Regions from separate parts of the Cupriavidus sp. USMAHM13 genome, predicted to be linked through region 2. Evidence: riboswitches for the same ligand, from Rfam matches in the RefSeq annotation. Region 2 holds a riboswitch; the other holds the start of a gene.

Region 1 (3,397 bases), on a different replicon from region 2:
CTCTGCCCGCCCGACAGCACATAGGGAATGCGTTCGCGGCGCAGGATCTGCTCGAACAGGCGTGCCTGGTGATTGCCGCGGTACAGGATGGCATAGTCGCGGAACTGCGCGCGGCGCTCGAACTTGTGGGCCGACAGGCGGAACACCACGGACTCCGCCTCATGCTCCTCGTCGTTCATCGGGTTGATGGCGACCGGGTCGCCCATGCCGTGCTCGCTCCACAACTTCTTGTCGAACAGCTTCGGATTGTTGGCGATGACGGCGTTGGCCGCTTCGAGGATGCGCACCGTGGAGCGGTAGTTCTGCTCCAGCTTGATCACTTTCAGGTCGGGGAAATCGGTCTGCAGCAGGCGCAGGTTGTCGAGCGTGGCGCCGCGCCAGCCGTAGATGGCCTGGTCATCGTCGCCGACCGCGGTGAAGGCCGGCGCGCGCAGGTGCGAGCCACCCGCCAGCAGCTTGAGCAGCTGGTACTGGCAGGCATTGGTGTCCTGGTACTCGTCGACCAGGAAGTAGCGCAGGCGGTTCTGCCACTTCAGGCGCACCGTCTCGTCGCGCGCGAACAGTTCGGCCGGCAGGCGGATCAGGTCGTCGAAATCCACCGCCTGGTAGGCATGCAGCGTGGCCACGTAGTTGCGGTAGACCAGTGCGGCCTGGTGCTGGTCGGCATCGGCGGCCTGCGCGATGGCCGCTTCGGGATCGACCATGCCGTTCTTCCACAGCGAGATCGTGCCCTGCACGCTGCGGATCAGCTTCTTGTCGGTGGTGCCGAGCTGTTCCTGCACCAGCCCGAAGCAATCGTCCGAGTCCATGATCGAGAACTGCGGCTTCAGGCCCACGTGCTCGGCCTCGGCGCGCAGGATCTGCACGCCGAGCGAGTGGAAGGTACAGACCGTCAGCTGCTTGAGCGGCAGACGCTTGCCTTCGCGCGTGGTCTTGCCTTCCATCAGCTTGCCGATGCGCTCCTGCATCTCCTTCGCCGCCTTGTTGGTGAAGGTGACGGCGGCGATGTGGCGGGGCTCGAAGCCCTTGTCCTCGATCAGGTGGGCGATCTTCTGCGTGATCACCCTGGTCTTGCCCGAGCCGGCGCCGGCCAGTACCAGGCAGGGACCATCGAGATAGCGGACAGCTTCGGATTGGGCGGGATTGAGTCCGTGGGTCATGCGCGGGAAGACAGCGTGGAAGTGTGACGGGAACGGCCGGGCCGCGGATGCGGTGCGGCGTGTGCAGGATCCGGCGCGCCTCGGCACCGTGCGAGCGGAGGATGTTAACACGCGCCGCCGCCGGGCCAGGCTGCTCGACGAGGCCTTTGTCCCCGGCCGTCATGTAACGCGCCGTAATGCTCTGTAATGAAAAGTAATGGCCGGGATCGCGTCCCGGATGGCGGTCTCTAAGAAGGATAGAGAGCTTGTATGACGGCTGCTCCAACACTGCTTCAACCAGGTGTGGCCTCATCATCACAAGGGAGCTGTCCTATGCGAACACAGAAGCGAGCACGTCCGGCCCTGGCCAAGGCCATCCTGATCAGCGCCACGCTGGTGGCGTTCGCCGGCTGCGCGGACATGTCGCCCAAGCAGCGCAACACCGCCATCGGCGCCGGTATCGGCGCGGTCGGGGGTGCAGTGCTGACTGGCGGCGATGCGCTGGGCACCGTCGGCGGCGCGGCCGTGGGCGGTGTCATCGGCAACGTCACCACCCCGAACCGCAGGGGCCGGTGAGCACCCTGCCCCGCCGGCCCGGGGCGCGTTGACAAAGCGGGGGGCGTCCCGTACATTGCGCGCATCCGGCCGGGAGAGCGCGCGAGGCATCGCGCCGCCGAAGGGGTATCACCCGAAAACTCTCAGGCACCATGGACTGGTCGGATCGGCGGGCAATATGCACACGATGCACGCCGTACTCTGGAGAGCGACACCCGCCATCGTTCGCATGAATGACGGTGAGCGTGTCCACCGAAGGGGCGCGCAGGGGCCGGTTCCGCCAGGAGCCACCCTGTAATCTCTCAGGTATCGAGGACAGAGGGGTCATCCGCCGCAGCGGATTCGCAGCGCGACGCGCGCGAGCCATGCGGCGGATGACCCTTTTTTCGTTTTCGCAACCGCAGAGATCCGTCCCCGAGGAACCCATGACGCTCCAGGCCACGCCCCTCAATGCCATCCACCGCGCCCTCGGCGCCCGCATGGTCGACTTCGGCGGCTGGGACATGCCGGTCAACTACGGCTCCCAGATCGAGGAACACCACGCCGTGCGCAGCGACGCCGGCATGTTCGACGTCTCCCACATGTGCGTGGTCGACCTCGCCGGTCCCCACGTGCGCGCCTTCCTGCGCGGCCTGCTGGCCAACAACGTGGACAAGCTGCAGACGCCGGGCAAGGCGCTCTACTCCTGCATGCTCGACGACAAGGGCCACGTCATCGACGACCTGATCGTCTACTTCTTCGCCGAAGACCGCTTCCGCCTGGTGGTCAACGCCAGCACCGCACCCACCGATATCGAATGGATCCGCGCCCGTAATGCCGCCACCGGCAGCGGAGTCGCGATCACGCCGCGGCGCGCCGACAACGCCCCCGCGGGCGTGGCGCCGCTGGCCATCGTCGCGGTGCAGGGCCCGAACGCGCGCGCCAAGGTATGGGGCGCCTTCCCCAGCACCCAGCCGAGCGAAGCGCTCAAGCCCTTCAACGCCCTCGTGGTGCAGGACCCGGCCATCGGCGAAATCATGGTCGCACGCACCGGCTACACCGGCGAGGACGGCTTCGAGCTGGTGGTGCCGGCCGACAACGTCGCCGCGGTGTGGGAAAAGCTGGATGCCGCCGGCGTGCGCCCGGCCGGCCTGGGCGCGCGCGACACGCTGCGCCTGGAAGCGGGCATGAACCTGTATGGACAGGACATGGATATCCACACTTCGCCGCTGGATGCGGGCCTGGCCTGGACCGTCGACCTGCAGAGCGAACGCGACTTCACCGGCAAGGCCGCCCTGCTGGCCGACGGCCAGAAGGCCGCCTTCGCCGGCCTGGTCCTGCGCGACAAGGGCGGCGTGCTGCGCGCCCACCAGACCGTCGTCACGCCCGCCGGCAACGGCGAGACCACCAGCGGCACCTTCAGCCCGACCCTGTCCCTTTCGATCGCCTTCGCCCGCCTGCCGCTGGGCGCGCAACCCGGCGACAGCGTCGAAGTGGAGATCCGCGGCCGCAAGCTGGCGGCGACTGTGGTTAAACTGCCGTTTGTGCGCAATGGCAAGGCACTCGTGAGCTGACGCTCGCAACGGTCAAACAAGGTCAAGAGCCAACGGTCATGGCGCGCCCGCGCGCGGGCGCGCCCAGAACAGACGAACCAACCGAATCCGGAGAATCCACATGAACTTCCCCCCCGAACTCAAGTACACCGAGTCGCATGAGTGGGTGCG
Region 2 (3,397 bases):
CCTTGCCGAACAGCCGCGCCAGCCTGGCGTCGGCCAGCACGCAACCCTGCGCCGCGCCGGCGGCCGCCGGCGTGGATGGCCGTGGCGCGCCCGCGCCCGGCGTCGCGGCCTGCGCCCGTGTTGGAGCCGGCGCAGGCTCCAGCGCGACGAAATAGCGCTCGCCCCCACGTCCGTTCAGCGTCGCCGCGCCCGCCGCGCCGGCGGCCGCAGCGCGCAGCCCGCCGGCAAAGACCTCGTCGAGCGCGCGCGGCGCCCAGGTCCCGCCCGGCCGCCCCAGCATCTGGCGCGCCGCGCGGTTGGCCGCGACGATCACGTCGTCGCGCGAAATGGCGACGATGCCTTCGGCGGGCGTGCCCAGCATGCGCGGATCGTGGTGCAGGCGCAGGATGCGGCAGCCGGCCATGCCGGCGTACATGCGGTTCTCGATCGACATGGCGGCGGCCTGCACGCGGCTGAGCGCGTAGGCCGGCAGGTCGATGCCGAAGCCCGTGATATCCAGCACGCCGACCAGCCTGTCGTGCGGATCATGGATGGGCGCCGCCGCGCAGACCACGTCGATCAGTTCTTCGAGATAGTGCTCGCCGCGGCGGATCTCGATCGGCTGGCCGCCTTCGCTCAGCACGCAGGCCGGCGCATTGGTGCCCAGCGCCGCCTCGCTGACGCGCTTGCCGCCCACCAGCGCGCGCGCCTGCGACGGCCCGGCGCCCCCCTGCACGGTGGAACTGACGATCACGCCTTCGGCGTTGGTGCAGAACACCAGCCAGTGGCGCGACGGAAACGCGCCCGCCAGGATCGCCATATCCTCTTCGGCGCAGGCGATCAGGGCCTGGTGCTCCGCTTCGAGCCGGCGCAACTGGCTGTGCGTGACGAAGTTGGTGCCGAGCGCGCGGTCGCCCGGGCGCAGCCCGTAGGTGGCGGCACGCTGCCAGGAACTGGCGATGCGCTCGGGGATGGTGCCGGGCGGCACCAGCCGGCCGTCGAAGAACTGGCGCCGCGCGGTGCGCACGTCGAGGGGAAGGCTGTCTGCGGCTTGCCTCATTGGGGGGCTGTCTCCGTGCGGCTTGTTATGTTGTGCCCGGCGGCGCGCATCGCGCGGGGCGGCGCCCGGGTGGTGGATGACTTTAGGTGAGGCCCCGGGCGATTTCAAGCGCGCCGGCGCACGCCTGCTCGTTTTCCCCGAGGCCGCCGGCGCGGCGCGTGCGGCCACCGTCTCGCTTCGATCCACGCGGTGTCTCAGGATGAGACAAGCGGGTCGGCACAGCGTCCGCACACCGGCCGCCGCCGCGCCCGCCCCGCCTCGCCCGGCGTGCTGCCCGCGCCACCCGGCGCGGGGGCTTGCCGCCCGGCTCAGGCCCATGCTATGGTGCGCGTTCCAGGAGAACGGAGCATCCCGGCAGGCTGCCGGTGCCGCTCCTACCGAAGGCGTACCCCCGAAACGCTCAGGTGCAACAGACTGGATACCGAACCAACTGGAGAGCGTCGCGGCAGGCTGGCAGACACCAGCGCCGGCGGCCGCCGAAGGGGCAAGCCGAAGTCCGGGTGGACCAGGCGAATCTCTCAGGCAAAAGGACAGTGGGGGCAGGCGTGCGACACCGCACGCCTGCCCCTTTTTGCTTTCCTGGAGCCAGAGAAATGAAAGTCATCGTGATGGGCGCGGGCGTGATCGGCGTGGCCTCGGCCTGGTATCTCGCCAAGGCTGGCCACGAAGTGGTGGTGCTCGAACGCAATGCCGGCGCGGCGCGCGAAACCAGCTTCGGCAACGGCGGCCAGATCTCCGTCAGCCATGCCGAACCCTGGGCCAATCCCGCCGCGCCGTGGAAACTGCTGCGCTGGCTGGGCAAGGAGGATGCGCCGCTGCTGTTCCGCCTGCGCGCCGATCCCGCACAGTGGTCCTGGGGCCTGAAGTTCCTGCGCGAATGCTCGGCGCGCCGCTCCACCCACAACATGATCCAGCTGCTCAACCTGGGCACCTACAGCCGCGCCAGCCTGCAGGCGCTGCGCGCCGAAACAGGCATCGAGTACGACCACCTCAGCCGCGGCATCCTCCACTTCTACACCAGCGCCAAGGAGTTCGATGCCGCCATCGAGCCGGCCCGCATCATGCGCGAGCTCGGCTGCGAACGCCAGGTCATCGGTGCCGACGAAGTGGTGCGCATCGAACCGGCGCTGGCCGCCATCGCGCCGCGCCTGGCCGGCGCCACCTACACCAGCGCGGACGAGTCGGGCGACGTGCACCGCTTCACCACCGCGCTGGCGGCGCGTTGCGAGGCGGCCGGCGTGCGCTTCCGCTACGGCGTGCGCGTGCAGCGGCTGCATGCCGACGGCGGCGGCATGCGGGCGGTGGAATATGCCGACGACAGCGGCGCCTACCAGCTCGAAAGCGCCGATGCCTACGTGCTGGCGCTGGGCAGCTTCAGCCCGCTGCTGGCGCGGCCGCTGGGGATCAAGCTCGATATCTATCCCGCCAAGGGCTACTCGGCGACGCTGCCGGTGCTCGATGCGGAACGGGCGCCCAGCGTCAGCCTGACCGACGACGAGTACAAGCTGGTCTTCTCCCGCTTCGGCGACCGCCTGCGCATCGCCGGCACGGCGGAGCTTAACGGCTATGCGATGGAACTCAATCCGCTGCGCTGCGAAGCCATCGTGCGCCGCACGCTGGAGATCTTCCCGGGCATGAGCCGCCCGGAACTGGCGCGCTACTGGACCGGACTGCGCCCGGCCACGCCGGGCAACGTGCCGTACATCGGCGCCAGCAGCGTGGCGGGGCTCTACCTGAACACCGGCCACGGCACGCTGGGCTGGACGCATGGCTGCGGCTCCGGGCGCGCCATCGCCGACATCATCAGCGGCCGCGCCCCGGAGGTGGACTTCGCCTTCAGCGGCGCCCTGCCCCAGCGGCGCGTGGCGGCGGTGGCGGCCACCGGCGCCAGCGCGCGCTGAGCGCCGGCGCAAACGCTGTCTATCCGTCGCCCGAAGGCTTGTGGCAGGAAGCGGGCGACGGGAGGGCGTCTCAGGGCGCCGCCGCGATCACCTCGGCGACGGCCGCCGTCAGCTTGCGCGCGTAGGGCACGTGCAGGAACTCGTTGGGGCCGTGGGCATTGGACTTCGGCCCCAGCACGCCGCACACCATGAACTGCGCCGACGGGAAGCCGGCCTGCAATGTGTTCATCAAGGGGATGGTGCCGCCCTGGCCGATATAGGCCAGGTCATGGCCGAAGTGGGTGCGCGAGGCCGTGTTCATGGCCTGTTCCAGCCAGGGCGCCAGGCCGGGCGCGTTCCAGCCGTTGGCCGCGCCGGCGGCGGGCTTGAAGGTGACCTTGGCGTTGTAGGGCGGGTCCAGTTCGAGCAGGGCCTTGAGATCGGCCGCCGCCCGCGCGGCGTCGACCAGCGGCGGCAG

What was found. A riboswitch is a leader RNA that binds a small molecule or an ion and turns the genes downstream of it on or off. The one in region 2 is predicted to bind glycine.
Region 1: linked by a shared signal. The riboswitch ahead of gcvT (glycine cleavage system aminomethyltransferase GcvT) and the one ahead of BKK81_RS27630 (D-amino acid dehydrogenase) in region 2 are both predicted to bind glycine.

What each region holds. Positions count from the first base shown of each region.
Region 1 covers NZ_CP017751.1:238,500-241,896, forward strand. The annotation lists gene BKK81_RS01200 (UvrD-helicase domain-containing protein) at 1-1,160, opposite strand, end outside; gene BKK81_RS01205 (glycine zipper 2TM domain-containing protein) at 1,473-1,715, shown strand; glycine riboswitch at 1,776-1,864, shown strand; glycine riboswitch at 1,886-2,023, shown strand; gene gcvT (glycine cleavage system aminomethyltransferase GcvT) at 2,120-3,247, shown strand; gene gcvH (glycine cleavage system protein GcvH) at 3,348-3,397, shown strand, end outside.
Region 2 covers NZ_CP017752.1:2,122,816-2,126,212, reverse strand. The annotation lists gene BKK81_RS27635 (sigma-54-dependent Fis family transcriptional regulator) at 1-1,039, opposite strand, end outside; glycine riboswitch at 1,460-1,583, shown strand; gene BKK81_RS27630 (D-amino acid dehydrogenase) at 1,633-2,940, shown strand; gene BKK81_RS27625 (M20/M25/M40 family metallo-hydrolase) at 3,011-3,397, opposite strand, start outside.